4 regions of the Pseudomonas edsoni genome follow, and region 1 is predicted to be linked to each of the others. Evidence: predicted binding sites of a transcription regulator. Region 1 holds the regulator's gene; each other region holds the start of a gene.
What was found. The regulator FliA, encoded in region 1, starts transcription of late flagellar genes. The targets are predictions, from matches to a motif close to CTAAAGTTTNNNNNNNNNNNGCCGNTAA.
Positions count from the first base shown of each region.

Region 2: C4J83_RS16265 (methyl-accepting chemotaxis protein) is a predicted target of FliA. The motif match lies at 1,884-1,911, and genes of this name have one in related genera.
Region 3: motA (flagellar motor stator protein MotA) is a predicted target of FliA. The motif match lies at 4,187-4,214, and genes of this name have one in related genera.
Region 4: flgM (flagellar biosynthesis anti-sigma factor FlgM) is a predicted target of FliA. The motif match lies at 3,784-3,811, and genes of this name have one in related genera.

Region 1 is NZ_CP027762.1:4,673,737-4,681,563, forward strand. It holds gene C4J83_RS21570 (chemotaxis protein CheA) at 1-1,688, opposite strand, end outside; gene C4J83_RS21575 (protein phosphatase CheZ) at 1,700-2,488, opposite strand; gene C4J83_RS21580 (chemotaxis response regulator CheY) at 2,507-2,881, opposite strand; gene fliA (RNA polymerase sigma factor FliA) at 3,050-3,790, opposite strand; gene fleN (flagellar synthesis regulator FleN) at 3,787-4,620, opposite strand; gene flhF (flagellar biosynthesis GTPase FlhF) at 4,727-6,043, opposite strand; gene flhA (flagellar biosynthesis protein FlhA) at 6,055-7,827, opposite strand, start outside.
Region 2 is NZ_CP027762.1:3,480,971-3,488,797, reverse strand. It holds gene C4J83_RS16265 (methyl-accepting chemotaxis protein) at 1-1,826, opposite strand, end outside; gene C4J83_RS16260 (aldo/keto reductase) at 1,972-2,967, opposite strand; gene C4J83_RS16255 (LysR family transcriptional regulator) at 3,087-4,001, shown strand; gene C4J83_RS16250 (AraC family transcriptional regulator) at 3,992-4,897, opposite strand; gene C4J83_RS16245 (carboxymuconolactone decarboxylase family protein) at 5,000-5,560, shown strand; gene C4J83_RS16240 (acyl-CoA dehydrogenase family protein) at 5,612-6,673, shown strand; gene C4J83_RS16235 (ABC transporter ATP-binding protein) at 6,670-7,473, shown strand; gene C4J83_RS16230 (ABC transporter substrate-binding protein) at 7,460-7,827, shown strand, end outside.
Region 3 is NZ_CP027762.1:580,005-587,831, forward strand. It holds gene serB (phosphoserine phosphatase SerB) at 1-705, shown strand, start outside; gene asd (archaetidylserine decarboxylase) at 830-1,690, opposite strand; gene C4J83_RS02520 (rhodanese-like domain-containing protein) at 1,707-2,522, opposite strand; gene C4J83_RS02525 (HDOD domain-containing protein) at 2,580-4,115, opposite strand; gene motA (flagellar motor stator protein MotA) at 4,282-5,133, shown strand; gene motB (flagellar motor protein MotB) at 5,137-6,153, shown strand; gene rsgA (small ribosomal subunit biogenesis GTPase RsgA) at 6,190-7,221, opposite strand; gene orn (oligoribonuclease) at 7,330-7,827, shown strand, end outside.
Region 4 is NZ_CP027762.1:5,029,426-5,037,252, reverse strand. It holds tRNA gene C4J83_RS23255 (tRNA-Arg) at 254-330, shown strand; gene C4J83_RS23250 (MFS transporter) at 611-1,996, shown strand; gene C4J83_RS23245 (flagellar brake protein) at 2,058-2,807, opposite strand; gene C4J83_RS23240 (flagella synthesis protein FlgN) at 2,904-3,374, opposite strand; gene flgM (flagellar biosynthesis anti-sigma factor FlgM) at 3,423-3,746, opposite strand; gene flgA (flagellar basal body P-ring formation chaperone FlgA) at 3,889-4,647, opposite strand; gene C4J83_RS23225 (chemotaxis protein CheV) at 4,729-5,661, shown strand; gene cheR (protein-glutamate O-methyltransferase CheR) at 5,705-6,532, shown strand; gene flgB (flagellar basal body rod protein FlgB) at 6,966-7,373, shown strand; gene flgC (flagellar basal body rod protein FlgC) at 7,377-7,827, shown strand, end outside.

The sequences.
Region 1 (7,827 bases):
ACGTCCATGCCCACGCCACGGCCGGACACGTCGGAAATCTCGGTCTTGGTCGAGAAGCCCGGGGCGAAGATCAGGTTGTAGCACTCGGTGTCGGTCAGGCGGTCGGCGGCGTCCTTGTCCATCACGCCACGCTTGACCGCGATATTGCGCAGAATCGTCGGGTCCATGCCTTTGCCGTCATCGGTGATCGACAGCAGGATATGGTCGCCTTCTTGCTCGGCCGCCAGAATCACCTTGCCATTGCGGGACTTGCCCGCGGCTTCGCGCTCTTCCGGCGTTTCGACGCCGTGGTCGACGGCGTTGCGCACCAAGTGGACCAGCGGGTCGGCCAGGGCCTCGACCAGGTTTTTGTCGAGGTCGGTTTCTTCACCCACCAGTTCCAGGTTGATTTCTTTCTTGAGCTGACGAGCCAGGTCGCGAACCAGGCGTGGGAAGCGGCCGAAGACTTTCTTGATCGGCTGCATCCGCGTTTTCATCACGGCGGTCTGCAAGTCAGCGGTGACCACGTCGAGGTTCGACACGGCCTTTTGCATGGCTTCATCGCCGCTGTTCAGGCCCAGGCGCACCAGACGGTTACGCACCAGCACCAGTTCGCCGACCATGTTCATGATGTCGTCCAGGCGTGCGGTATCAACCCGTACGGTGGTTTCGGCTTCACTGGCAGGCTTCTCGGCCACTGGCGCCGCGGCAGCCCGTGCAGGCGCCGGGGCGGCTGCGGGGGCCGGAGCGGGTTTGGCGGCGGCCGGTGCGGCGGCTTTGGCTGGGGCAGGTTTCGCGGCTACCGGGGTGGCAGTCGCCGCGGCGGCCGGGGCCACTTCGGTGAACTTGCCTTTGCCGTGCAATTCATCCAGCAAGGCTTCGAATTCGTGATCGGAGATCAGCCCGTCGCCAGCCGGTGCTGCCGTGGCAGCAGGTGCGGCGGCGGTGGCCGCGACTTCCGGCAAGGCTTCGGCCGCAAAGGTGCCCTTGCCATGCAACTGGTCGAGCAACGCTTCGAATTCGTCGTCGGTAATGTCGGTGTTGGCAGACGCCGCTGGTGCCTGCGGCGCAGCGGCAGGTGCCACGGCGTCGGCGGCAAACTGGCCCTTGCCATGCAACTGGTCAAGCAGGGACTCGAACTCGGCGTCGGTAATGTCTTCGCTGGTCGGCGCCGCAGGCGCAATGGGCGCTTGCGGTGCTTCAGCTTCGGCCTTCACCGCACTGAGGGAGTTGAGCAACTGCTCGAACTCGCTGTCGGTCACATCCGGCTCAGCCTCGACAGCCGGCTCAGGCGCCGCTGCCACAGGTGCCGCCGACGTGGCCGGTTCTGCCAGGCGTGCCAGGGCCGCCAGCAGTTCCGGCGTGGCCGCAGTGATCGGTGCACGTTCGCGCACTTCGCTGAACATGCCGTTGACCGCATCCAGTGCTTCGAGAATCACGTCCATCAGTTCCGAGTCGACGTGCCGCTCACCCTTGCGCAGGATGTCGAACACGTTCTCGGCGATGTGACAGCACTCCACCAGCTCATGGAGCTGGAGGAAGCCGGCGCCCCCTTTTACAGTGTGAAAACCGCGAAAAATTGCATTGAGCAGGTTCGCATCATCCGGTCGGCTTTCCAGCTCGACCAGTTGCTCGGACAGTTGCTCTAAAATTTCGCCGGCCTCTACAAGGAAATCCTGAAGGATTTCTTCATCGGCGCCGAAGCTCATGTGGGTGCTCCTTAGAAGCCTAAACTGGATAACAGGTCATCTACGTCATCCTGACCTGACATAACGTCTTCACGTTTATCGGCATGAATCTGCGGACCTTCACCCTTGGCGAGATGTTTTTGTGGATCTTTTTCCGAGAGGATCGCTTCGCGGTCATGTTCGATGCCGGCAAAACGGTCTACCTGGCCGGCCATGAGCACCAGTTTGAGCAGGTTGCTTTCCACTTCGGTGACCAATTGGGTCACGCGCTTGATCACCTGACCGGTGAGGTCCTGGTAATCCTGGGCCAGCAGAATGTCATTGAGGTTGCTGGAAACCGTGCGGTTTTCCTGCTCGCTGCGTGACAGAAAAGCGTCAACCCGACGCGCCAACTCACGAAACTCTTCAGCCCCCACTTCACGACGCATGAAGCGGCCCCAGTCAACGCTGAGCGCCTGAGCTTCGGTGGCCATGCCATTGACCAGCGGCGTGGCGTTTTCCACCAGGTCCATGGTGCGGTTGGCCGCCGCCTCAGTCAGCCTGACCACATAGGACAGGCGTTCGGTGGCATCGGTGATTTGCGAAATTTCTTCGGCCTGGGGCATGTGCGGGTCAATCTGAAAATTGACGATCGCACTGTGCAGCTCGCGTGTGAGCTTGCCCACTTCCTGGTACAGGCCGCGGTCACGGGTCTGGTTAAGCTCATGGATTAACTGCACCGCGTCGCCGAACTGGCCTTTTTCAAGGCTTTCGACCAACTGGTGAGCATGCTTTTTCAGGGTCGACTCAAAGTCGCCCTGTGACGTTTCTTTATGCTCCATAGCTCCCCCGTGGCAGCATCAATGACCGATGCGTTCGAAGATTTTTTCGATCTTCTCTTTCAAGGCCAGTGCAGTGAATGGCTTGACCACGTAGCCGTTTACCCCGGCTTGGGCGGCTTCGATGATCTGCTCACGCTTGGCTTCGGCGGTCACCATCAACACAGGCAGGCTGCGCAGTTTTTCATCGGCGCGCACGTGACGCAGCAAGTCGATACCGGTCATGCCCGGCATGTTCCAGTCGGTTACCAGAAAGTCGATGCTCCCGCTGTTGAGGATCGGAATCGCCGTAATGCCGTCATCCGCCTCGACCGTGTTGGTGAACCCAAGGTCACGCAACAGGTTTTTTATGATCCGCCGCATCGTTGAGAAGTCATCAACGATGAGGATTTTCATGTTCTTGTCCAATTCGACCTCCAAGCAGTCTTAAACGCGCCCAGCACCTGGACGCGCCATTTCAATCAACAGGCGCTACACAAAAAGGACTGCCCAGGGCACCACGGTACGAACCCGCGAAGGCATGAAGCCTTCGCGGTAGCGTCTGCAGTGTCCCCACACTGCCTGTCAGCGCGCGCGCCACTCTCCCAATCGCCCCCGCAAGCGGGCTGCGCACTGGCTGTGCAACTGGCTGACACGCGATTCGCTGACCCCCAGGACCTCACCGATTTCCTTGAGGTTCAGCTCTTCGTCGTAGTACAGCGCCAACACCAGTCGCTCACGCTCCGGCAAATTGGCAATCGCTTCCGCCAGCGCACCCTGGAAACGTTCGTCCTCCAGGTCGCGTGACGGTTCGAGATGAGCACTCGCGCCGTCCTCGTGCAGCCCTTCGTGTTCGCCGTCCTGCAACAGGTCGTCGAAACTGAACAGGCGGCTGCCCAAGGTATCGTTCAAAATCCCGTAGTAATCGTCGAGACTCAATTGGAGTTCGGCCGCAACTTCATGATCTTTAGCGTCACGACCGGTTTTTGCTTCAATTGCGCGAATTGCGTCACTGACCATGCGCGTATTGCGGTGTACCGAACGCGGCGCCCAATCCCCTTTACGCACTTCATCGAGCATCGCGCCACGGATACGGATACCCGCATACGTCTCGAAACTCGCGCCTTTGCTCGCGTCGTATTTGGTCGACACTTCGAGCAGACCGATCATGCCGGCCTGGATCAGGTCTTCGACCTGCACGCTGGCCGGCAGGCGTGCCAGCAAGTGATAGGCAATGCGCTTGACCAGGGGCGCATAGCGCTCGATCAATTCGCCCTGGCTGTCACGTGCCGACTTTTTGTAAAGGTTGTAGCCGCTGGATGTCATAGCACCGGTCCTGCGCTCGTCTGATGCACCAATCGCTCGACGAAAAACTCCAGATGCCCCCGAGGGTTGGCGGGCAACGGCCAAGTATCGACCTTCTGGGCAATAGCCTTGAACGCCAGTGCGCACTTCGAACGAGGGAACGCTTCGTAGACCGCACGCTGCTTTTGCACAGCCTTGCGTACACACTCGTCATAGGGAACTGCGCCTACATATTGTAAGGCGACATCCAGGAAGCGATCCGTGACCTTGGTCAACTTGGCGAACAGGTTGCGCCCTTCCTGCGGGCTTTGGGCCATGTTGGCCAGCACGCGGAAGCGGTTCATGCCGTAGTCACGGTTAAGCAGTTTGATCAGCGCATAGGCGTCGGTGATCGAGGTGGGTTCGTCGCAGACCACCAGCAGCACTTCCTGGGCGGCGCGCACGAAGCTGACCACGGACTCGCCGATGCCGGCGGCGGTGTCGATCACCAGCACGTCGAGGTTATCGCCGATATCGCTGAACGCCTGGATCAGGCCGGCGTGCTGCGCCGGGCTCAGGTGCACCATGCTCTGGGTGCCCGAGGCGGCCGGCACGATGCGAATGCCACCGGGGCCTTGCAGCAGCACATCGCGCAGCTCGCAGCGGCCCTCGATCACATCGGCAAGGGTGTGTTTGGGTGTCAGCCCCAGCAGAACGTCGACGTTCGCCAGGCCCAGGTCAGCATCCAGCAGCATGACGCGACGGCCAAGCTCTGCCAGGGCCAGGGACAAATTCACTGACACGTTAGTTTTCCCGACGCCACCTTTGCCGCCGGTCACCGCGATCACCTGTACGGGATGCATGCTGCCCATTTTATTTCTTTACCTTGTCTTGCTTAGACGCAGGCTACATGGCTTGGCCGCGTGAATCGCTTGCAGACCATCGATGTAGATACATTTCATGGTGTTCATCCTGGCCTTAACCGACCCGTTTGGCGGGGTTGTGGTAAAGGTCGGCGAACATATCGGCCATCGCTTCCTCGCTAGGCTCTTCTTGCATTTGCACGCTGACAGCACGGCTGACCAACTGATGACGGCGCGGCAGATGGAGATCATCCGGGATCCGCGGCCCGTCGGTCAGGTAGGCGACCGGTAATTCATGACTGATGGCCAGGCTCAGCACTTCACCCAGGCTCGCGGTTTCATCGAGCTTGGTGAGGATGCAACCGGCCAGGCCGCAACGCTTGTAGCTGTGATATGCAGCGGTAAGAACCTGTTTCTGGCTGGTGGTTGCAAGCACCAGGTAATTTTTTGACTTGATGCCGCGCCCGGCCAGGCTTTCGAGCTGCATGCGCAGCGCCGGGTCACTGGCTTGCAGGCCGGCGGTGTCGATCAGCACCACGCGCTTGCGCAGCAGCGGATCGAGGGCATTGGCCAGCGACTGGCCCGGGTCAACGTGGGTCACTGTCACATTGAGGATGCGGCCCAGGGTCTTGAGCTGCTCCTGGGCGCCAATGCGGTAGCTGTCCATGCTCACCAGCGCGATATTCTGCGCGCCGTACTTGAGCACATAACGCGCTGCCAGCTTGGCCAGGGTGGTGGTCTTGCCCATGCCGGCCGGGCCGACCATGGCAATCACACCGCCCTCTTCCAGGGGTTCGATTTCCGGGGTGACGATCATGCGTGCCAGGTGCGCCAGCAACATGCGCCAGGCCTGGCGTGGTTCTTCAACTTCGGCGGTCAGCGCCAGCAGGTCGCGGGACAACGGGCCAGACAGACCAATGCGTTGCAGGCGACGCCACAGGTTGGCTTGTTGCGGCTTGCTGCCTTGCAACTGGTTCCACGCCAGCGAGCCCAGCTGCACTTCGAGCAGCTCACGCAGGCCGTTGAGTTCAAAGCGCATCGAGTCGAACACGCGCTGGTCGACTGCGGCAGCCGGGGCCGGCGCTGCAGGACGTGGCGGTTCTTTGAAGGTCGGTTCAACCAGCGGCTCGGCAGCGGTCAGCGGCAGGCCGGCGAACAACTGGCGGTTGGTGCTGGCATCGCTGTCGCCACGCATGCTCAATTCAGCCTGGGCCGAGACAATCCGCGAGGCCGTCTTGCGCAGCTCGTCTTCGAGCTCCATGTTCGGCACACGCGGCGCCAGCGCCGAGGGGGTGTAATCCAGGGCAGCCGTCAGCTCGACACCGCCGGCAATACGACGGTTTCCGATAATCGCGGCATCGGCGCCCAGCTCATCACGTACCAGTTTCATGGCCTGACGCATATCGGCGGCGAAAAAACGCTTAACTTGCATAACCCACTACCTCAGCCGTTGGGCCCTACTGTCGCGACAATAGTCACTTGCTTGTTGTCAGGAATTTCCTGATAAGCCAAAACGTGCAAATTCGGCACTGCCAGACGTCCAAACCGCGACAACATCGCGCGGACCGGGCCCGCCACCAGCAGAATCACCGGGTGACCCGCCATTTCCTGGCGCTGCGCGGCTTCAATCAATGAACGCTGCAGTTTTTCCGCCATGCTTGGCTCCAGCAGAACGCCCTCTTCCTGGCCTTGTCCTGCCTTCTGAATACTATTGAGCAATATTTGTTCCAACCTTGGCTCCAAGGTGATCACAGGCAGCTCAGACTCAATCCCTACAATGCTTTGCACGATTGCACGGGACAATCCGACCCGCACCGCCGCCACCAACGCGGCGGTATCTTGACTCTTGGAGGCGTTGTTCGCGATGGCCTCGGCGATGCTGCGAATGTCGCGTACCGGCACCTGTTCAGCGAGCAAGGCCTGCAACACCTTGAGCAATTGCGACAGCGAGAGCACGCCCGGCACCAGTTCTTCGGCCAGCTTTGGCGAGGCTTTGGCCAGCAAACCCATCAATTGCTGGACTTCCTCGTGGCCGATCAACTCGTGGGAGTGCTTGTACAGAATCTGATTGAGGTGCGTGGCGACCACCGTGCTGGCGTCTACCACGGTGTAACCCAGCGATTGCGCCTGGCTGCGCTGGCTGACTTCGATCCACACCGCTTCCAGGCCAAAAGCCGGATCTTTGGCGGTGATGCCGTTGAGCGTGCCGAACACCTGGCCGGGGTTGATCGCCAGTTCGCGGTCGGGGTAAATCTCTGCTTCGGCGAGGATCACGCCCATCAGGGTCAGGCGGTAAGCGCTGGGCGCCAGGTCGAGGTTGTCGCGGATGTGTACGGTGGGCATCAGGAAGCCCAGGTCCTGCGACAGCTTCTTGCGCACGCCCTTGATCCGCGCCAGCAATTGGCCGCCCTGGTTGCGGTCCACCAGCGGAATCAGGCGGTAGCCGACTTCCAGGCCGATCATGTCGATCGGGGTCACGTCATCCCAGCCCAGCTCCTTGGTTTCCTGGGCGCGGGCCGGCGACGGCAGCAGGTCCTGCTGACGGGCGATTTCCTGCTGGGCCTGCACCTTGACCAGGTTTTGCTTGCGCCAGAACAGGTACGCGCCGCCAGCGGCCATGGCCGCCATGCTCAGGAACGAGATATGCGGCATGCCCGGCACGATACCCATGATCGCCATGATGCCGGCGGCCACGGCCAGCGCCTTGGGCGAGGCAAACATCTGGCGGCTGATCTGTTTGCCCATGTCTTCGGAGCCCGAAGCACGGGTCACCATGATCGCGGCGGCTGTGGATAACAACAGTGATGGCAATTGCGCCACTAAACCGTCACCGATGGTCAGCAAGGCGTACACCTTGCCCGCATCGCCGAAGGTCATGCCGTGCTGGAAGATACCGACGGCCATGCCGCCGATCAGGTTGATGAACAGAATCAACAGGCCGGCGATGGCGTCACCGCGCACGAATTTGCTCGCGCCGTCCATGGAACCGTAGAACTCGGCTTCCTGCGCCACTTCCAGACGACGGGCCTTGGCCTGGCCCTGGTCGATCAGGCCGGCGTTGAGGTCGGCGTCGATCGCCATTTGTTTGCCGGGCATCGCGTCGAGGGTAAAGCGCGCGCTCACCTCGGAAATCCGCCCGGCACCCTTGGTCACCACCACGAAGTTGATGATCATCAGGATCGCGAACACCACGATACCGACCACGTAGTTACCGCC
Region 2 (7,827 bases), 1.2 Mb from region 1:
TCGGCGGCAGTGGCGATTTGAGTGCTGAGGTTGTTGATATGGCTGACCGAGCCGGCCATCTCGTCCAGGCCCGTGTTGACTCGCGCGGTTGCATCCGCGGCCGACTGGCAACTGGCCTGGGTGTTTTCCATGGCGGTCACCGACGAACTGACCCCGGTGGTCAGGCGTGCGAGCATTTCGTTGATCTGCGAGGTGCTGGCCTGGGTGCGTGCCGCCAGCGCCCGGACTTCGTCGGCCACCACCGCAAAACCACGGCCTTGCTCACCGGCCCGCGCCGCTTCAATCGCAGCGTTCAACGCCAGAAGGTTGGTCTGGCCGGCAATTGCGCCGATCACGCCAAGGGTTTCGGTGATGCGAGCAGCGTCCTGGCGCATGTTTTCCACGGTGTGGGTGGCGCTGGCCACTTCGCCGATCAACGCGCTGACGCTGGTGGACGCTTCTCCGACCACCACCCGTGAGCGGTCCGCGTGTTCGTTGGCGCGCTGGGTGAAGGAGGCGGTTTCAGCGGCGTTCTGCGCCACGGTGTCGGCAGTGGAGCTCATTTCGGTGATGGCCGTGACCGTTTGATCGGTCTCCGAGGCATGCCGCACCAGAATCCGGTTGGTGTGCGCCGAGGTCTGCTGCAATTGTTCAAGCCCCGTCGACATGGCGCCCGTGGCCAGGGTCACTTCACCGATCATGTTTTGCAGATAGATGATGAAGCGGTTGACCGAATGGCCGATAGCACCCATTTCATCTTCGGCACGGATGGTGATGCGGCGTGTCAGGTCGGCATCGCCGGCAGACAGCGCGTCGATATTGATGCTCAGCGACTTCATGCGCTGCACCAGTTGGCGGATGGCATAGAACGCCAGCAGCACCAGCAGCAACACCATGGGAATTTGCAACAGGGCCAGGCTGCCGAGCACATCATCACGCTGAGCGGTGATCAGCGAGGTCGGCAGGGCGGTAGCCAGGAACCACGGCGTGCCCTCGATCGGGCGCATGTAAAAGGTGCTGGCCACGCCCTGGTTGTCGAATTCGGCGCGCTGGGCCTGGTCGCGGTGGGCGAGGGCCTTGCTGACCTGAGCGGCAAACGCCGAGGTGCCAGCCAATTCGCTGATGTTTTTCAACACCACCGGGCCGCTGATGCGCGTGCTGTTGCTGATGATCTTGCCGTCGCCCTCGACGATCAGCATCTGCCCGCCGATGTCTTTCTCTTTGCTGGCCACCAGGTCATTGAAGAAACCCAGGGTCACGTCAATGGTGGCAACGCCGTAGGCGGCACCGTCGCGCTGGATGGCCATGGCGCAGTTGGTGCGCGGCTCCTGGCTGGCGTCGTCTTTGTAAGCCGCCGCCCAGGCGCACTGGCCACGCGGTGAGGCGAGACCGCCTTTGTACCAGCTCTGGTCGTAGTAATTGGGCGCCGCGTCGCTGTTCCAGAAGGTATTGACTGCCAGCTTGCCCGACGCATCGCGGTGCCAGAACGTGCTGTGCTTGTTGCGCCCCGGCGTGCGCTGATTCGGCAATGGCCAGATGCCGCCGCCGAAGACTTTCAGCTCGCCGTACTGGTCCACCAGGCCGGGCAGGACTTTGTCGATGGCATCGCTGTCGAGCAGGGGGATGGTCTGGGTGATGCTGCGTTGCTGGGCCTGAACCTTGTTCAGTTCGCCCTGAATCTGTTCGGCTACTTCCGCGATGCGGTTGAGCACCACCTGTTCTTCAGTGTGCCGCAGCTTGGGCGCGACCAACTGGCCGATCCCCACCACCGTCAACACAAATAACACCAGGACGAACAGCACCAGAAACAGGGTGTAGCGAGTTTGGATGGAGCGCAGTGGGGGCATGAGGTCGTCCTTACGAAGCGTTTATTATCGACGCGGCTGTGTTAGAGCTTCATCGGGCTATCGGCTTGGCAAGGAGGAGCTTGAGGTACCATCGTGCAAGAAAAGTCAGCGCGCACCGTCAGTGGGTACGCCCTGACCACACAGGCTATTTATTCACCAGGCCCATTGACGCTTCGGTGTAGCGCAAACCCGCGGTAGCGCCCGCCGGAAAGATCGACGTCAGCGCCGCCAATTCGGCAGGGCTCAAGCTGATGTCCAGGGCCGCCACGTTTTCTTCCAGGTATTTGCGCTGCTTGGTGCCCGGAATCGGGATCAGGTAATCACCCTGCGCCAGCACCCAGGCCAGCGCCAATTGCCCGGCTGTCACGCCTTTTTGCGCAGCCAGCGCTTTCACTTGCTCCACCAGCAGCAGGTTTTTGGCAAAGTTCTCACCTTGAAAGCGCGGGCTGGAGCGGCGGTAGTCGTCGGCGGCGAAATCCTCCGGACTTTTCAGCGCGCCGGTGAGAAACCCGCGCCCCAGCGGGCTGTAAGGCACAAAGGCGATGCCCAGGCGCTGGCAGGCGGCCAGGCAACCGTTGTCTTCCTGGTCGCGGCTCCACAGCGAATATTCACTTTGCAGGGCGCTGATCGGGTGCACCTTGTGCGCGCGCTCCAGGCTGGCCGCGGAGGCTTCACTCAGGCCCAGGTAACGCACCTTGCCTTGCTTGACCAGCTCGGCCATCGCGCCGACGCTTTCTTCGATTGCCACGTCGGGATCAACGCGGTGCTGGTAATACAGGTCCAGCGTTTCGATGCCCAGACGTTTCAAAGTGCCGTCAATGGCCTCGCGAATGTACTCGGGGCGGCCATTCACACCGCGTGCCGACGGGTTGGCCGGGTCACGCACAAAGCCGAATTTGCTCGCCAGAAACACTTGGTCGCGTTTGCCGGCGATGGCTTTGCCGATCAGTGCCTCATTGGTGTGCGGGCCATACATGTCGGCGGTGTCGAGCAACGTGACGCCCAACTCCAGGGCGCGGTGCAAGGTTGCAATCGCTTCCTGGGTATCGGTGCCGGTGGTGTAGAAATCAGTCATGCCCATGCAGCCCAGGCCGATGGCGCAGACGTGAGGGCCGTTTTTGCCGAGTTGGCGAGTATGCATCGGGAGAACTCCTTGGAAGGGAAAGGCCCCATTGTTCTCCTCGACAACTGAGGGATAAAGCGGCTAAAACCGCTATCACTATTAGGATTTTCTAAACAATGCCACGGGAGAGCCTGGCTTTGGACCGATTTAACGCCATGCGGGTGTTTACCCGAATCGTCGAACTGGGTGGCTTTGCCAAGGCCGCCGACAGCCTGGAACTGCCACGCGCCTCGGTCACTATCCTGATCAAGCAACTGGAAGCGCACCTGGGCGTGCAGTTGCTGCAGCGCACCACCCGGCAAGTCAGCCCGACGCTGGATGGCGCCGCGTACTACCAGCGCTGCGTCAGCTTGCTGGCAGACCTTGAAGAGACCGAAGCGGTGTTCGCTACCCGAGGCAGCCCGCGTGGCACATTACGCGTCGATATGCCCTCGGGCATCGGCCGATTTCTGGTCATACCCGCGCTGCCGGAATTTTCCGCTCGCTACCCGAACATCGACCTGGAAATCGGCCTCAACGACCGCCCGGTCGACCTGATTCGCGAGGGTGTGGACTGCGTGCTGCGCGGTGGCCTGGCGCTGGACGACTCGCTGGTGGCGCGTCCGCTGGCAATGATGGATCAGGTGACCTGTGCCAGCCCCGCGTACCTGCAGCGTTTCGGCGTGCCCGCCAACCTTGAAGCGCTGGCCGGCCACCAGGTCGTGGAATACTTCTCCAGCAGCAGTGGCAAGCGCTATGGCCTGGAGTTTCAAGTAGGGCAGGCGCTGCGCCTGGTGGACCTGCCCAAGCAGGTTGCCGTCAACAGTGCCGATGGTTACCTCGCCGCCTGCGAAGCGGGCTATGGCCTGGTGCAAACGCCTTATTACCACGTCATGCAGCAACTGCAGGCCGGCAGCCTGGTGGAGGTGCTGGGGGCGATCAAGCCGCCGCGATTAGCGCTGACGGCGCTGTACCCGCCGCACCGCCAGCTGTCACCCCGGGTGCGGGTATTGGTCGATTGGCTGGTGGAGCTGTGCGCGCGGCCGGGCAATGGGTTGCAACGTCAGGCTTGAGCCTTGCGATAGGCGCCGGGTTGCTGCCCGGTGACCTTGTAAAACGCTCGGGTAAACGCCGCCACCGATTGATAACCCACGGCCAGCGCCACATCCGCCACGGTCTGGTCTTGCTTGAACAGTTGGCAAGCGTGGCGCATGCGCATCATCAACAGCACTTGCCCCGGCGACTGCCCGCACAACTCGTTGAAGCGCTTGAAAAACGCCGAACGCGATAGCCCGGTGCAGGCGGCCATGCTTTCCAGCGTCCAGGCATCAGCGGGGTGCGCGATCAACTGTTCCAGCAGGTTGGCGAACGCCGGTTGCCGGCCCAGTGCGGCAAGGCCGCCCAATTCGGGGTTATCGATGACCTGTTGACGCAGCACGTACAGAAACAGCAGGTGGCAAAGACGTTCCAGCAAGGCCGAAGAGGGCGCCGGTGTGCGCTCGCATTCTTGCAGGATCAGTTCGAACAGGTTGCGTGCGGCGATTAGGGACGGGTCGCCGGCACGCAGGATGATCCAGGCGGGCAGGGTGTCGACGATCATGGCCGACAAGCCCGAATGAAAGTGAAAGAACCCGCAGACCAGGCCCACGCCATCGCTGGCCAGGCTGTCCAGCGGCAGCATTGGCCGGCGCGGGCACTCCTGCGCGCCGGCGGCCGTGGCCTCGCCGGACAGGCGATAGGCCAAATCGCGCAACAGAAACACCGCGTCGCCATTGTTCAGCTGCAGAGGGGTGGATTCGCCGTCGATATGCAGCCAGCATTGGCCCTGAACGATCAGGTGAAAGCTCGCCCTTGCCAGCCCTTGCGTGCTCGCATGCCAGTCACCGCAATAGCGGCCGACATGGAACAGACTGGTGTTGAGTTCGAGGCTGTTTAATAACCAATCGACAAGTGCACTGGACGAATTCATCTAACGGAAAGACTCAAGAGCAAGTAATCGCTACTTTAGCCTATTGAGGCGATTTTTTATAACCAACAGACTGGATACACGAATCCATCAGGAGACCACTCCATGTCCCGTGTACCGTTGCTCACCCCCGAAACCGCGCCGGAAGCCGCCAAACCCTTCCTCGAAAACGCCCTGAAGGCCTCGGGTTTCATCCCTAATCTGCTCGCCGTATTGGCCAATGCACCGGCTGCGCTGGAAACCTACATCACGGTTTCGGGCCTCAACGCCAAGGCAGAATTGAGCCTGGCCGACCGCGAAGTGGTGCAGCTGATTGCCGCCACCACCCACGGCTGTGATTTTTGCGTTGCCGGCCACACCGCCGTGGCGCGCAACAAGGCCAAGCTGCCTGAAGACGTGATTGATGCGCTGCGCCAGCGCGGCGAACTGCCCAATGCCCGCTATGAGACACTCGCCGCCTTTACGCGCGAAGTGATCGCCACGCGCGGTGATGTCAGCGATGCAGGCTTCCAGGCGTTCCGTGCTGCCGGTTATTCCGAAGGCCAGGCCCTGGAAGTTATTTTGGGCGTGAGCCTGGCAACCCTGTGCAACTTCGCTAACGTGTTTGCCCGTACACCGCTGAACCCGGAGCTGGCGCAATACCGTTGGGAAAAACCGGCAAGCTGAAGCGCGCATGCGTCGGCGATGGTCCACCTGCTGTAACAAGGAGAAACATGAATGCTTGACCCAATCTTGAGCCGTTGGCTCGATGTTCAAGCGCAGGCCCTGGATGTGGGCAGTTGCGATCCACAGGAAGTGCTGCCAAGGCTGGCAGAGTCCAATGTCTTACGTATCGGCGTGCCCAAAGCGCTGGGTGGCCTGGGCGGCGACGTCACCGCCGCGGTTGACGCCATCGCCAATGTCGCCAGCCATTCCCTGGCGGCGGCATTTGTCTGCTGGGGCCAGCGCTCCTTTATCGAATACTTGCTGCAAAGCCCCAATGAGCGGCTGCGCGAGCACCTGTTGCCGGACTTGCTCAGCGGCAAGCTGGCCGGGGCGACTGGCCTGTCGAATGCAATGAAGTTTTTGTCGGGCATCGAGACCCTGCAAATCAGCGCCGAGCCGACCGAAGACGGCTGGACGCTCAACGGCCGCCTGCACTGGGTGACCAATTTACGCAAGAACGGCTTTGTCGCGGCGGCCGCTATCGAGCATGCCGCGGGCGGTGCGCCGTTTATCCTGGCGATTCCCGATTCGGTTGCCGGCTTGCAACGCTCGCGCGACCTCGAACTGATGGGGTTGCAGTCGAGCAACACCGCCGCGTTGGGCCTCGAAGGCGTCGAGCTGAGCCGTGAGTGGTTGTTGCATGAAGATGCGCGCAAGTTCCTGCCGGCGGTACGCCCGGCGTTTCTGGGCTTGCAATGCGGCATGTCCATTGGCCTGGCCCGTCGTTCGCTGGCGGAGGTGGCCAACCACCTGGGGTCGAGTCGTACAGTGTTGCGCGATGAGTTGGAAGCGCTGCGGGTGACCCTGGATCACTTGGTCAACGACCTGAAAAAGGGCCTGCTCGCCGGGCGCTTTGCGGCCGAGCCAGTGCCGCTGTTCAAGCTGCGGATTGCCCTCGCCGAAACTGCCGCCAGTGCCGTGCAGCTTGAACTGCAAGCCAGCGGCGGCAAGGCCTACCTCACCGCCCACGGCAGCGGTTTTGCACGGCGTTGGCGTGAATCGGCCTTTGTGCCGATCGTGACGCCAAGCCTGGTGCAGTTGCGCACCGAGTTGCATCGCCAGGCCAATCTATGAACCAGGCGGTATTGACGGCCCAGGGCATTTGCCTTGGGTATGCCAGCGGCCCCGTGTTGCATGGGTTTGATTTGCAGCTGCAACCGGGCGAAGTGGTATCGATCCTGGGCCCCAGCGGCGTCGGCAAATCCAGCCTGTTGCGTGTGCTTGCCGGTTTGCAAGCGCCCCAGGGCGGTAGCGTGCGCGTGCTGGGCGAGCCCTTGAATGGCCCGCATCCACGCGTTGCAGTGGCATTCCAGGACCCCAGCCTGTTGCCCTGGCTGAGCCTGGAAAAGAACGTCGCATTTGGCCTGGATTTCGCCCGCCAGCCGCACTTGAGCACCGAGGAGCGGTGCCGTCGCGTTGATCACGCCATTGCGGCGGTCGGGCTGGAACATGCCCGCCAACAGTTTCCGGCGCAATTGTCCGGCGGCATGGCCCAGCGCACCGCATTGGCCCGCTGTCTGGCACGCCAGCCACAGGTGCTGTTGCTGGATGAGCCGTTCGGCGCGTTGGATGAAGTCACTCGCGCCGACATGCAACACCTGTTGCTCAAGGTCAACCGCGAGCAAGGTTCGGCGGCGGTGCTGATCACCCACGACATCGACGAGGCGCTGCTGCTGTCCGACCGCATCCTGCTACTGGGCAACCGCCCAGCGCGGACGTTGGGCGAGTGGCACATTGACCTGCCACAGCCGCGTGAAGAACAGGTCGAGGCCATCGGCGCGCTGCGTATCGACATTCTGAAAACCTTACGGCAGGCGAGCCGCCCTCAACCCAACCCCCTTGAACTGCTGGAGCCCAACCATGTGTCTGGATGACCTCACTCACTCGCGCCGTGACTTTCTCAAACTTTCGGCGGTGCTCAGTGCCGCCGGTGCCATGCCGCTGCTGAGCAGTTTGCAGGCGCGCGCCGCCAGCGAACCGGACGCGCCGGTGCGCATCGGTTATTTGCCGATCACCGACGCCACGCCGCTGCTGGTCGCACACAACAACGGCCTGTTCGAAGCCGAAGGCATCAAGGCCGAGCGCCCGGTGCTGCTGCGCAGTTGGGCCCAGGTGATCGAGGCGTTCATTTCGGGACAGGTCAACGTGATTCACCTGTTGTCGCCGATGACGGTGTGGGCGCGCTATGGCAGCAAGGTGCCTGCCAAGGTTGTGGCCTGGAACCACGT
Region 3 (7,827 bases), 2.4 Mb from region 1:
GCTCAAGAGCTGAATGTTGACATCGCCTTCCAGGAAGACTCGCTGTTCCGCCGCAACCGCCGCCTGGCGGTGTTCGACATGGACTCCACGCTGATTGAAGCCGAAGTCATCGACGAGCTGGCCAAGGCTGCCGGTGTCGGCGAGCAAGTGTCTGAAATTACCGAGCGCGCCATGGCCGGTGAGCTGGATTTCCGTGCCAGCTTCAAGGAGCGCCTGGCGCTGCTCAAAGGCCTGGATGTGAGCGTGCTGGACTCGATCGGCGCCTCGTTGCGCCTGACCGAAGGCGCCGAAACCCTGTTCGCCGAGCTCAAGCGCCTGGGCTACAAGACCGCGATTCTATCGGGCGGGTTTACCTACTTCGCCAAGCAACTGCAGGCCAAGCTGGGCATCGATTATGTGTTCGCCAACGAGCTGGAAGTGGTGGATGGCAAGGTGACGGGCGTGGCGGTGGAGCCGATTGTCGACGCGCAGCGCAAAGCGGATTTGCTGAGGGAATTGGCGCATAAGGAAGGTTTGCGTCTGGAACAGACCATTGCGGTCGGTGACGGCGCCAATGACTTGCCGATGCTCGCAATTGCCGGGTTGGGTGTGGCGTTCCGCGCCAAGCCACTGGTCAAGCAATCGGCCAAGCAGGCGATCTCGACGTTGGGGCTGGATGGCGTGTTGTACCTGCTGGGCTTGCGCGACCGCGACGGTCAGTTGTAACTGGCAAAACGCAGTTGAAAATGTGGGAGGGGGCTTGCCCCCGATTGCGATGAGTCAGTCACCCGATGAGGTGACTGAAACACAGCTTTCGGGGGGCAAGCCCCCTCCCATATTGGGTTTGGTGTCAGGCTTTAGGAGCGGCGATGCCCTGGCCCATCTGTACCGGCGTGCCCGCCACCAGTTCTTCGGCCCACTTAACCTGGTCCGGCCCGAACAGCACAATTGCAGTCGAACCCAGCTTGAAACGGCCCAGTTCTGCGCCTTTCTCCAAGTGAATCGGTGCGCGTGCAGCCTCGTCGTAGCGGAAGGTTTTCAGCTCGCGTTTTGGCGGCGTCACCAGCCCGGCCCATACGGTTTCAATCGACGCGACGATCATCGCACCCACCAACACCACCGCCATCGGGCCGCGTTCGGTGTCGAACAGGCAGACAACACGTTCGTTACGGGCAAACAGCTCAGGCACGTTTTCGGCGGTGGTCTGGTTGACCGAGAAAATTCGACCTGGCACGTAGACCATCTCGCGAAGCGTACCGGCCAGCGGCATATGCACGCGGTGGTAGTCCTTGGGCGACAGGTAAATAGTGGCGAAATCACCGCCCATAAACGGTGCAGCCAATGCGGCATCGCCGCCCAGCAATTCCAGCACGCTGAAGCTGTGGCCCTTGGCCTGGAACACGCGGCCGTGTTCGATTGGGCCAAGCTGGCTGACGGCGCCGTCGGCCGGGCTGAGTACCGCGCCTGGGGTTTGATCCAGCGGGCGCGCGCCGTCTTTCAAGGCGCGGGTGAAGAAGGCGTTGAAATGCTCGTAGGCGGTCAAGTCTTCAACCAGGGCTTGGGACATGTCCACCTGATAGCGCTTGGCGAACCAGGCGGTGAAGGCGTTCTTGAACCAGCGCACGCGGCACTCGGCGATGCAGCCGGCCAGTCGCGAGAGCAAGTGGTGCGGCAGCAAGTACTGGCTGAGGATAAACAACTGCTTTTTCATTAACTGTCCTTAAACCTTAAATCTCAACGGGGGTGTCGGGGTGGTTGCCCCATTCGCCCCAGGAACCGGCATAACCTTTGACTCGCGGATAACCGAGCGCCTTGGCCACCAGGTAGGTGAAGCCAGAGCGGTGGTGAGTCTGGCAGTGGGTGATGATTTCTTTGTCTTTGGTCAACCCGAGGTCTTCCAGAATCTGCGGCATGTCGCGGCGGATACGCAGGCTGCGCGCCTTGTCCATGCCGGTGGTCCATTCGAAGTTCACCGCGCCGGGGATGTGTCCGCCCTTGGCTGCGAGCACTTTCTCGCCGGAGTATTCCAGGGGGCCGCGTGCGTCCCAGATACCCAGGTCGGCCGCGCCAAGTCGGCTTTGCAGGTATTCGCGGGTGGCGGTAGGGCCGTCGTGCAAGGTCAGGCTCACCGGCCCGCCGACAGGGGCGGGCACCTCGGTGGATAGCGGATGCTGACCGTCCAGCCATGCCAGCAGGCCGCCGTCCAGGTAGTGGTATTTCTGGTGGCCGATCACGTCGAGCAACCAGATGAAGCGCCCGGCCCAGCCGCCGCCTTCGTCGTCGTAGACCACGTAGGTGGCATCCGGGGTGTGGCCCAGTTCGCCGAACAATTTTTCGAGGTCGGCCTTGTGCGGCAGCAAACCGGGTGCGGGCGTCTGGCCCAGTTGGGTGCGCTTGGGGTCAACGAAATGCGCGCCGGGGATATGCCCTTCGGCGTAGCGGGCAGCACTGGTGAGGTCCACCAGAATCAGGTGTTCGGCATCCAGTTGACCGAGCAGGTCGCTGGACTCGATCACCAGCGGCAAGCCAGAGAAGTCAGGCATGTGAGGTCTCCTGGGCACAATTGTTGGCGATAAAAGAGGGCGATTGTAGCGCAAGCATCAAGCGCTGCGGTTGGTAAAGCTGTGCAGCGCTTTCTCGATGCATTGAGCGGTTTTGCCGAAGGCCTGCACGGTGGTTTCCGAGAAGGGGCCACCGCCCTGATCGGCGACCATCAGCATCACGACCTTGCCGTTGCAGCTCAACGAACGCAGCAACAGGTGTTCGCCATTGAACAGGCGGCGCAGGATCGGCGGCAGCAAGGCCGAGAACTGTGCGTGGTTGTCTGGCGTGAGGCGTATCTGGGCAGACTTTTCCAGCAGGCGCTGCAGCAGCGTGCTGTTGACCACGTCCAGGCTCAGGTTCGCCGCGTCCCTGGGCAAGCCGTCAGCCTGGTGAACGCGCAAGGTGCTCAGGGCGCGGTCCGCCATGAACAACAAGACGCGCTGCATGCCACTGGCGACCAGGGCTTCTCGGGCGCAGTTGGTCAGGTGCATGGCATTGGCAAAACGGCTCGGTTCGACCAGCAGCTCGGTGCAACGCTTGCGCCACACGGCGAGTGCCTCGGCAGTGGGCGGCGGCGCCGGCAACAGGCCGCGATGGATTTTCTGCACATGCCACGGCCAGATCAGCGACAACGCCGGGTGCCAGAGGTCAGGCATCAAGGTTGTGCGAGCGCTGGTCACCGCTTGCTGGTGAACCTGTTGCTGCACGTCACTCAGCGGCTCTTGCAGGTACAGCGCCGTGAGGTACTGCCAGCGCTCGGTGTGCGGGCAAGTCCAGGATTCCTGCGCGGACATCGCCAGGCCGTTGGCCAGCAGCACAGTGTTGGCCGGCTGGTTCAGCCAGCGGCGCAGGTTGGGTTCGGCGTCGAGCAATTGCTGTTGGCGCAGCGCGTCGTCTTCACGGGCGATGCGCAGCGCCTTGACCAGCAAGCGCTGTTCAGTCAGCAGCATGTTGTAGCCTTGGGAGACCCAGATCGGCAGGTGCCAGGCTTCGGTCAAACCGCGGCACAAGTCCAGCAGGCGCACACCGAACAGTGCCTGTTCGACCTTGTGTGCCGACTGGCCTTTGTGGATCACCCGCAGTTCCCATTCTTCCAGAAGCTTGGGGTACGCGACGGCCATCGGCCACAGCGGCGACAGAAACAGCAGGCTGCCCCAATGAATGTCTTGCCACAACCGCGCGAGGCGGCTGGCGAACAAACCGTTGGCTTGCTGGGAGGCGTGCTGGCTCACCAGCAGCAGTTGGCGCAGGGCCACCGGAATGTCTTTTTCCGGCACCGAGGGCAGGCGCGCCAGCAACTCCTCGGCGCGTTTGAGGCCGAGGCGGTTGAGCGCCACTTCGAGGTTTTCCGCCGGCCCCGACAGGCTGCCATGGGCCTGGCCGTTAGCCTCGCGCATCACGCTGAGCACCAGCGCCGGGCTGTGTTGCATCAGCTCGGCAATATCCCGTAAAGAACTACGGCTATCGCGGATGGCCTTGCACACGCGTTCGTGACTAGCCTGAGGAACAGGCAGCAGCACATCGTCCAGGCGCTTTATCCAAGCCGCGAGGGTAGTGGGTTTTGTCGTTGGAGCTGTCGTTTCATTAGCCATGATTGGGGCGCGATCATCACTTGCGTTCTACACGCCCGGAACGGGCCGAATTGGCTTTTCGCCTTAACGGGCTATAGTCTGGCGCAGTTTTGCCGATAAGTAGAACAAGAGTTTTCAGCTTCACCCAATATGTCCATGAACCCGACGGCGCAAGTACCAATCTCCTATGGCTAAAATTATCGGCATCATCGTCGTCATCGCAAGTGTGCTCGGTGGGTACGTCCTGTCCCACGGTAAAATTGCTGCGCTGATCCAGCCCTTCGAAGTGTTGATCATCGGCGGTGCCGCGTTTGGCGCATTCCTGCAGGCCAACCCCGGCTACATGACCATGCACGTGATCAAGAAGTCGCTGGGCATGTTCAGCTCGCGCTTCTCCCACACCTTTTATTTGGAAGTGCTGGGGCTGATCTACGAGATCCTCAACAAGAGTCGCCGCGAAGGCATGATGGCTATCGAAGGCGACATTGAAGACGCCGCCGCCAGCCCGATTTTCGCCAAGTACCCGGCGGTGCTCAAAGACGAGCGCATGACCGCCTACATCTGCGACTACCTGCGCATCATGTCCTCCGGCAACATGGCGCCGCACGAGCTGGAAGGCTTGTTCGACATGGAGTTGTTCAGCCTCAAAGAAGAGCTGGAACACCCATCCCACGCCGTGACCGGCATCGCCGACGGCATGCCCGGTTTCGGTATCGTCGCGGCGGTACTCGGCATCGTGGTGACCATGGCGTCCCTGGGCGAAGGCGACCAGAAGGCCATCGGCATGCACGTGGGCGCGGCCCTGGTGGGTACCTTCTTCGGTATTCTCGCGGCCTATGGTTTCTTCGGCCCTCTGGCGACCTCCCTGGCCCATGATGCCAAGGAAGAAGTGAATTTGTACGAAGCGATCAAGGCCTGCCTGGTGGCTTCGGCGTCCGGCATGCCGCCATCGCTGGCGGTGGAGTTCGGGCGCAAGGTGCTGTACCCGAAACATCGCCCAAGTTTTGCCGAGCTGGAACAAGCGGTTCGCGGTCGCTAAGTCATGGAAAACAACCAGCCGATAATCATCAAGCGCGTCAAGCGCTTCGCTGCGGGGCACCATGGCGGCGCCTGGAAAATCGCCTTCGCCGACTTTGCGACGGCGATGATGGCGTTCTTCCTGGTGCTGTGGCTGATGTCCACCGCCACGCCCGAACAGAAGATCGCCATCGCCGGTTACTTCAAAGACCCGATTGGCTTTTCGGAAAGCGGAACACCGTTTGTCATCGACCTGGGCGGCTCGCCGCAGCTGGCGCCCGAGCGCACCATCAACCCGGAGGTCAAGACCGAATCGCCGCAGGAAAACATTCCAATCGAGCGCGATACCGTCGAGGCCATGGCCGAGCAGGTCGAGCAGGAACGTCTGGAATTGTTGCTGCAGGAACTGCAGACCAAGGTTGAAGAGAATCCGCAGCTGCTGAAATTCAAGGATCAGATTTCTTTCGAAATCACGCCGGAAGGCTTGCGCATCCAGATCACCGACGCCGCCAACCGGCCGATGTTCGACTCTGGCAGCGCGCGCCTGAAACCCTATTTTGAAGACATCCTGCTGGCCATGGCTGACACCATCAAGGCGGTGCCGAACAAGATCAGCATCAGCGGCCACACCGACGCCAAGCCGTATGCGGGCCAGGGTGACTTCGGCAACTGGGAACTCTCGGCCAACCGCGCCAACGCCGCCCGCCGTGCGCTGGTCGCGGGCAGCTACCCGGACCCGCAAGTGGCACGTGTGGTGGGTTTTGCGTCGTCGCAGCTATTTGATCCTAAAGATCCGTTCAACCCGATCAACCGTCGGATTGATATTGTCGTGCTGACCAAAAAGGCCCAGCGTGCGATCGAAGGCGATCAGGGCGCAGCGCCGGCAGCACCGACCCAAGGCGAGGGCGCACCGGGCGAAGTGCCGGCCGACCCGAACGCGATTCCGCCAGGGCAGGAGCCGCTGCCGGCCCACGAGCTGCGGCAGAAGCTGAACCTGTTTGATGATGGTGGGGTGAAAGATCCTACGGCGCCTGGGTCGTAACAGAGCGATTGTGGCGAGCGGGCTCGCCACAACGGTTTAGTAACTGCTCTCGGGCAAGCTTGCAATAATCGACCGGTAGCTGTTCATGCGCTGCTGCTGAACGCGACCGTCTTCCAGCGCCTTGAGCAGTGCACAACCGGGCTCGCGGTCGTGTTTGCAGTCGCGGAAGCGGCAGGTGCCGATCAGGTCGTTGAACTCGATGAAGCCCGCTTCCACATCGCTGCGGCTGACGTGGCCCAAGCCAAATTCACGAATACCCGGGGAGTCGATCAGCTCACCGCCGCCCGGGAAGTGGAACAACCGCGCGGTGGTGGTGGTGTGGGTGCCCTGGCCGGACAGTTCCGACAGCGGGCCGACACGGGTGTCGACTTCCGGCAACAAGCTGTTGACCAGCGACGACTTGCCCACGCCCGACTGGCCGACGAACACACTGATGCGCCCGTCCAACTGCTGTTGCAGCTGTTCCATGCCATTGCCGTGATGCGCCGAGACTTCCAGCACCGGGTAACCCAGCGTGCGGTAGACCGCCAGCAACGCGTTGAGCGCCGGGGCGTTCTGCTCGTCGATCAGGTCGAATTTGTTCAGCAGCAACAGCGGGCGAATGCCGGCATGCTCGGCCGCGACCAGGTAGCGGTCGATCAGGTTGGCATGCGGCTCGGGCAGCGGCGCGAACACGATCACGATCATGTCGACGTTGGCGGCCACCGGCTTGAGCTGGCCGCGGCTGTCAGGGCGGCGCAATTCGGTGGTGCGCGGCAACTGGGCGACGATCACGCCGATCCCCTGGTTGCCGGCGCGCCACACGACCTTGTCGCCGGTCACCAGCGCAGGCAGGTTGGCGCGCAAGTGGCAGCGGGAAACAGAGCCTGCGAGTTCGCCTTCCAGCGCCTCGACTTCGACCTGCACACCAAAGTGCGCGATCACCAGACCCGTCTGTTCGGGGCCCAGGTCGCCGCCCTCGAGCGCCTCTACGGCGGAGGATTCACGTTTGGCGGCGCGAGCAGCGCGCTCACCTTGGATCTTTTCGATGCGCCAGTTTTGGCGACGATTGAGCTGGCGTTTGGCCATGGGTGTTCCGTGTCGATAATGCAAAAGTTAGGTAAAACGGTCGCGAGTCTAGCACGCCCCTGCCTGCTAAACTGCGCAGCTACGCCAAGGTGCCAAGAGAATCAAGCCATGCAAAACCCACAGAACCTGATTTGGATCGATCTGGAAATGACCGGTCTGAACCCCGACACCGACGTCATCATCGAGATGGCGACGATTGTCACCGACAGCAACCTCAACACCTTGGCCGAAGGTCCGGTGATCGCCATTCACCACAGCGACGCCGTCCTCGCCACCATGGATGAGTGGAATACGCGCACCCACGGCAACTCCGGCCTGACCCAGCGCGTGCGTGACAGCCGCATCAGCATGCGCGACGCCGAAGCTGAAACCATCGCCTTCCTTGAAAAATGGGTGCCCAAGGGCAAGTCACCGATCTGCGGCAACAGCATCTGCCAGGATCGTCGCTTCCTTTATACGCACATGAAAGCGCTGGAAAGCTACTTCCACTACCGCAACCTGGATGTGTCCACCTTGAAAGAGCTGGCCGCACGCTGGGCGCCAGAGGTCAAAGACAGCTTCCATAAGGGCAGCACCCATTTGGCGTTGGATGATATTCGCGAGTCG
Region 4 (7,827 bases), 360 kb from region 1:
TTATTTCAATAAAATCAGTGCCTTAAGTCTACTTTAATGGCCCGTAAGGTTGCAATTTGCAATGCTGGCATTTTGGGGGAGTGCATTTTGCACGACGGAGACGAATCCCCCGGTTTTACGGACTCAGACGGCGCTCTGCAGAACAAGGACAGGCCTACGCGCAAAAAGCCAACGGACGACATGACAAAACCTACCTCGGCCGTTAACATGCACGCCGTCCGTCGCCGCGCCCCTGGTCCGGTGGCTGTCATTTGTCCCAGTAGCTCAATTGGATAGAGCATCCCCCTCCTAAGGGGAAGGTTGGCCGTTCGAACCGGCCCTGGGACACCAGATTCAGCACCTGTGAAAAAGCCCCGCCCAGAGCGCTCTGGCGGGGCTTTTTTGTGCGCGCTTGGTGAACACCGGTCGAACCTTGCCGCCGTTGAGGGTTCACAGCAGGTGCGCGGTGTATTTATCGCAAACTGTGTACCTTGCACACGGCCAGGCAGCGTCTGAGCCATATGCAAAATATTCCCCGGATACAGCCGATATCGCCTGTCCGGACCCGGCAACCCCGGACTATCATGCCGATAGCCCTGACTCTCACTGCAAGGAGCCGCTCGGAACGCCGATGCGCCAGATCTGGAAATCTTTTCGAGCCCTTTATTTCGCCTCCTTGATGATGTTGATCGGGTCCGGCCTGCTCAGCACCTACCTTGCCTTGCGCCTGGCAGCCGACCACGTCGACAGCCTGTGGGTGGGTGCGCTGATGGCGGCTAACTACTTTGGCCTGGTGCTGGGCGGCAAGATCGGGCACCGCCTGATCGCTCGCGTCGGGCACATTCGCGCCTATGCCACCTGCGCCGGGATTGTCGGGGCGGCCGTTTTGGGCCATGGCCTGATCAACTGGCTGCCCGCCTGGATCGTACTGCGGATGATCGTGGGCCTGGGGATGATGTGCCAGTACATGGTCATCGAGAGCTGGCTCAACGAGCAGGCGGACGCCAAGCAGCGTGGCGTGGTGTTCAGCGGCTATATGATTGCCTCCTACCTCGGGCTGGTGCTGGGTCAACTGATCCTGGTGATGCACCCGGAGCTCGGCCTCGAGCTGCTGATGTTGGTCGCGCTGTGCTTCGCCCTGTGCCTGGTGCCTGTCGCCATGACCCGGCGCATTCACCCGGCGCCTTTGCATCCTGCGCCAATGGAGCCGCGCTTCTTTATAAAGCGCGTGCCTCAGTCACTTAGTACCGTATTGGGCGCGGGGCTGATCGTCGGTTCGTTCTATGGTCTGGCGCCGCTCTATGCTTCGCAGCAAGGCCTGACTACCGAGCAAGTGGGTCTGTTCATGGGTAGCTGCATTTTCGCCGGGCTGGTGGTGCAGTGGCCTTTGGGCTGGCTGTCGGACCGTTATGACCGCGCCTTGCTGATTCGGTGTTTTGCCTTGTGCCTGGCAGTGGCAGCGTTGCCGCTGGCGCTGCTGACCAAGGTGCCTTTGGAAGTGCTGTTCGTGGCCGGGTTCTTGTGTTCCCTGGTGCAGTTCTGCCTTTATCCGTTGGCGGTGGCGTTTTCCAATGACCACGTCGAGGGCGATCGGCGGGTGTCGTTGACCGCGATGTTGCTGGTCACCTACGGCATCGGCGCCAGTGTCGGACCGTTGCTGGCGGGCGTGGTCATGAAGCTCTTCGGCAGCCATATGTTGTATGCGTTTTTCAGCCTGTGTGCGTTGATTCTGGTGTGGCGTATCCGGCCGAAGGCGGTGACCAACCTGCACCAAGTGGACGATGCGCCGCTGCACCACGTGGCGATGCCTGACAGCATGTCCAGCTCGCCGCTGGTGGCATGCCTGGATCCCCGGGTAGATGAGGCGGTGGTGCAGGAGCAAATGCAGACTACCGTGCCCGATCCTGAGCCTGACGCTGATCCACAGCCGCCCGCAGACGAGCCAGCCTTCGAAGGCCCGCCGGAACCTCTGGGGCCGGAGGAGCATCCTCACGATTTGAGCAGGGCGCGCCCCTGAATGCAAAAACGGGCAGATCCCATCAGGATCTGCCCGTTTTTTTTGCCGTAATCATTAACGCTTAAAGATCGTCGTCCTTGTCAAAGCGTCGCGCTTCGCGCTGCAGTTGGTACACAAACCGCTCCACCTGGCGCTGCACCAGTCCGCTCATGTTGTGAAAGCGCACACCGGCGAAGGTGGTGTTGATCTTGTCTTCGAAGTGCAGGTAACGCAGCTCGACAGAGGTGGTCATGCTGCCAAAGGGCAGGGCGGCAATAAAACGGTCATAGACCTGGCCCAGTTGCAGGCGCTCGGAAATGTCGCCTTCAAAGCGCAATTTGCAGCCGGTGGCGGAAATGTCCAGGAGCTTGCCGCTGATCGGCGCCTTGAGCTTCTCGCCGCCCAATTCGATGCTGACCAGTTGTGCCAGCTTCAACGCCGCGCGAAAGGCATTGCGGCGTTGGTGGTAGACCACCTCGTCGGGCATGCTGCCGGTGTAGATGCGGTGGCCGTCTTTTTCACTGATGGTCAGTGTGCCGTTGCTTTCCCAGGCGACGCGTACGCCATCGTGGAAGCCTTCGATGCGGAAAGGTTCGCCATTCTCGAGGTAGCGTTCACCGTCACGCGGAATCATTTCGTCCAGGATCAGCGTCTTGCTGTCCCGGTCAACGTCCACCAGGTAGCTCTGAAAGCGCTGGCTGCGTTCATGGAATGTAATGATCAGTGGATCATGGCTTTCTTGCAGCATCCGCAATGTGCTGGCGATTTCCAGAGGCGTGGTGAGCACCTTGGGTGGCTGCGGAGCATCTTCCGCATTAAGGGCGTTGAACACGGTTCTTCCATCTCCAGACAAAATACGACTACACGCAAGAACCGGCATTTTGCCAGCATGTAGCGCGCCTTGGATAGGGCGCGCTGTAAACCACTGTCAGGCTTGGCTGCGGGTGCTTGGCTTGACCAGGCGCGAGGTGGAACCCTGGGCGTTGTACAGCGCCGGGGGTTCTCCGCCGTGAAGTATGCGCAACTGGTTGGCAGTCGTCGCTTGCTGCAGCTGGATCGACTGACCGTTGAGCAGGTTGGCTTCCTGGCACTGGGCAAGCAATTGATTAAGTGCGGTGCTCTGCGCCAGCAACTGATCGCCCACCGAAGAGTGGCTGGCCAGTTGTGCGAGGCCGTCGTGATCAGCCGGGAGGCCCAGGCTGACAAGAATTTCGCTACGCTTTTTGCCATGCTGTTCAAGCAGCACAATCAGCGACTGCTTGCGCGCCAGGATTTCTTCCAGCAAGCGCATGTCCCGGCCATACAGGGCCAGGGATTCTTCCTTTAGCAGCTCGAGCAGATGTTGCGTCGGCGCCAGATCATCAATGATCAGTTGAAGCAAATGTTCGTCGTGGTGCATGGCTGGCCTTGGGTTTTAAGCGTCCAAAAGCCCTGCGCAGGCCTTTGCCTAGCGCTCGGCTTCGAAGTTGAGCAGCTTGCTGGCTACACGGTTGCTGTCGACTTTATAGCTGCCATCGGCGATGGCCTGTTTCAACTCGGCCACACGGGCTTTATTGACAACCGGCTGGTCGCGCAGCGAGTCAGTGACCTTTTGCAACTGTTGAGCCTCATTGCTCAGGTGAACCGATTCCCCGCTCTGGCTGGCGCCGGCCTGTTCGGTCTTGGCGGGCGCTGGCTGGGCCTTGGCTTCTACGCTGTCCTTGGCACCGCTGGTGCGCGTATTGCCGGGCAATGCCGGGGTGTTATTCAAACGACTGAAATCGATGACCATGATAAAAAAACCTCTGGGTATTTGGACGCTTGCCATGTTTTCGGCCATACCCGGACAAACTTTAGGCTCGATTGACAATAAACCTGTACAGGTCGACATCCAACGCACAGTGTAGGAAAAGCTGGCGCTTGATACCAGTGATCTATAAAGCGACCTCGACTTGGCCTGGCGCCATCACCTGTGCCTTGATCACGCGATTGGAATTGAGGTTTTTGACCCGAATCTGTTCGCTCATGCCGCCATTGGACAGCGCCTCGCCCGGCATCTTTACCGTCAGCCCGCCACTGCTGGCGGAAATCACCACCTGGTCGCCCTTGCGAATCACCTCGGCCTGTTCCAGATGCACCAGCGTAATCACTTGGTCGGTGACCATTGGTCGGGTAAGTTTTTGCCCGACGGCCTGGTCCACCGAGGTGAGATAACCCTGATTGATCGAGCTGATATCCCGTTCACGCAGCGCAACGTCTTCAAACCCGATGATGCCCGTCCGTTTGAGCGGGCGTGTGACAACCACTACATCACGAAACAGTTTGACCTGCGCCGGGACGAACACGGTCCAGGGCGAGGCGCCGTCGCAGCGCACTTTGACCGTCACGCGGCCGATGGGCTGGGCGGGGCTTTCCAGCGTGGCTGTCAATTCCTTGTCGCACATGGGCATGCGCAGGCGCGGGTCCAGCGGGTTCACCTGAATTTCATAACGCCCCGGCGCCTGCGTGGTCGCCAGATAATCTTCTACAGTGAATTCAAGAAAGCCTTGAGTGACGCCGATAAGGAGATCAGGCAAGGTGACATTATCTGCACGGGCCGTGGTGCCTGCGCCCAAGGCAAGCAATGCCAGCCAGACGCAGACAACTCTGCGGTAGCGTGGGATGCGTCGGGAAACTGTCGTTTTAAGGTTCATAAATCAATAAATAGCAAAGCTCGTGCCGTTTAGTGTTGGGTACGCGTCGTACCCCTAAGGTTTTTGCGTAGGAGTCTGGGCATGGCAGGAGTAATGGATTCAGTAAACCAGCGCACACAGCTGGTAGGGCAGAATCGCCTGGAGTTGTTGCTTTTTCGCCTGGACGGCAAGCAGCTGTATGGCATCAACGTGTTTAAAGTGCGGGAAGTGTTGCAGTGTCCCAAGCTGACGATCATGCCCAAGTCCAGTCCGGTGGTGTGTGGCGTGGCCAACATCCGTGGTGCGACCATCCCCATTCTTGACCTGGCCTTGGCCACCGGCTCTGCGGGGCTGCAGGACCGCCAGAACCCGTTCGTGATCATTACCGAATACAACACCAAGACCCAGGGTTTCCTGGTGCGCTCGGTGGAACGCATCGTCAACATGAACTGGGAAGAAATCCACCCGCCGCCCAAGGGCACGGGGCGCGATCACTACCTGACGGCGGTGACTCGGGTCGATAACCAGTTGGTGGAAATCATCGACGTGGAGAAGATCCTCGCGGAAGTGGCACCGACCTCCGAATCGATTTCGGTGGGCGTCGTCGACGCCGAAACGGCGCACAAGGCAATCTCGCTGCGCGTGCTGACCGTGGACGATTCCTCGGTTGCGCGCAAACAGGTGAGCCGTTGCCTGCAAACCGTCGGCGTGGAAGTGGTGGCCCTCAACGATGGTCGCCAGGCCCTGGATTACCTGCGCAAGCTGGTGGACGAAGGCAAGAAGCCGGAAGAAGAATTTTTGATGATGATCTCCGACATCGAGATGCCGGAAATGGATGGCTACACGCTCACGGCCGAGATACGCAACGATCCACGCATGCAAAAACTGCATATCATCCTGCATACTTCGTTGTCGGGCGTATTCAATCAGGCGATGGTCAAGAAGGTCGGTGCCGATGACTTTCTGGCCAAATTCCGCCCTGATGACCTGGCATCCCGGGTAGTCGACCGGATCAAGGCAGCAGATCACGGCTAAGGGGAGTTCCCCTGGCGGTCACACGATTTAAGAGGCGGTATCATTGTCTACGGGTAATTTGGATTTCGAACAGTTCCGGGTCTTCCTGGAAAAAGCCTGTGGCATATTGCTCGGTGAAAACAAGCAGTACCTGGTATCCAGCCGTCTCAACAAACTGATGGAGCAGCAGGGCATCAAGTCCCTGGGCGAGTTGGTCCAGCGCATTCAGGGCCAGCCGCGCAGTGGGCTCAAGGAAATGGTGGTGGATGCCATGACCACCAACGAAACCCTGTGGTTTCGGGATACCTACCCCTTCGAAGTGCTCAAGAACAAAGTGCTGCCGGAGGCCATCAAGGCCAGTCCGGGCCAGCGCTTGCGTATCTGGTCGGCCGCTTGCTCCTCGGGGCAGGAACCGTACTCGATCTCGATGTCCATCGACGAGTTCGAGCGCACTAACATGGGCCAGTTGAAGGCCGGGGCGCAGATTGTCGCCACTGACTTGTCCGGCACCATGCTCACCAATTGCAAGACCGGTGAGTACGACAGCCTGGCCTTGGGCCGCGGTTTGTCTCAGGAGCGCCTGCAACGTTACTTCGACCCCAAAGGGGCGGGACGCTGGGCGGTCAAGGCACCGATCAAGAGCCGGGTAGAGTTTCGTTCGTTCAACCTGCTCGACAGCTACGCCAGCCTGGGCAAGTTCGACATGGTGTTCTGCCGCAACGTGCTGATCTATTTCTCGGCCGAAGTGAAGAAAGACATCCTGTTGCGCATCCACGGCACGCTCAAGCGTGGTGGGTACCTGTTCCTCGGTGCGTCCGAGGCGCTGAACGGGTTGCCGGACCATTACCAGATGGTGCAGTGCAGTCCCGGTATCATTTACCAGGCCAAGTGATCGGCCCATGAGCATTAAAAAACGGGAGGCCCCCAAAGGCCTCCCGTTTTTTATGTGCGCGATTCGGCAGGGTTCATGTCGATGACTGCCTGAGCGCTGGCGTCGCCGGCCCTAAACAGGTGTTCAGCCGCAAAGCGCTTCGCCGAATCCTGTTCGAACCCAGGTGACGCAATGATCAGTGTTCAGGCCGCTGTATTGAAGGGCTGCCTGCTGAGCCTGGCGTTCAAGCAGCCGTGTCACTACCGGCAGTCTGCATAAAAGCGGCAACTGGTATTGCCGCTTTACTGGCGCCACGCGGAAGGCCGTTGCCGCTTTTCTGGCATTGCCACCGGCAAACTCCCCGCAAACCCTTGAATTACGGGCCCCGAAGGAATTGGCATGCACCTTGCTATAACCCTGTTACGAAAAGCAGGTCAGCCTAAAGGTTTCCGCCATGAGCATCAGCTTCGATAAAGCGCTCGGTATCCACGAACAAGCCCTGGGCTTCCGCGCCCAGCGTGCCGAAGTCCTGGCCAACAACATTGCCAACGCCGACACCCCGAACTACAAGGCTCGGGACCTGGACTTCTCTGCCGTGCTCGCCGCACAGCAGGACAAGACCAAGAACGGCACCTTCGCCTTGAACATGACCAACAGCCGTCATATCGAAGCGCAAGGCTTGAGCAATGGTGACGAGTCGTTGCTGTATCGCACGCCGATGCAGCCATCGATCGACCAGAACACCGTCGACGCCCAGCTGGAGCAATCGGCCTACGCCGAAAACTCGGTGAACTTCCAGGCCAGCTTCACCCTGCTCAACAGCAAATTCAAAGGGCTGATGTCAGCCCTGCGTGGAGAGTAAGCCATGTCCTTAGCCAGTGTTTTCAATATTGCCGGCAGTGGCATGAGCGCGCAGACCACGCGCCTGAACACCGTCGCCAGTAACATCGCCAACGCCGAGACCGTGTCTTCGAGCATTGACCAGACCTACCGTGCCCGTCACCCGGTGTTCGCCACCATGTTTCAGGACGGCCAGAGTGGCCAGAGCGGTAGTGGCGACTCGCTGTTCCAGAACCAGGATGCCGCAGGCCAGGGCGTGCAGGTGCTTGGCGTGGTCGAAGACCAAAGCAATCTGGAAGCCCGCTACGAACCCAACCATCCCGCCGCGAACGAAAAGGGTTACGTGTACTACCCCAACGTCAACGTGGTCGAGGAAATGGCCGACATGATTTCCGCCAGCCGCTCGTTCCAAACCAACGCGGAAATGATGAACACCGCCAAAACCATGATGCAGAAGGTCCTGACCCTGGGTCAGT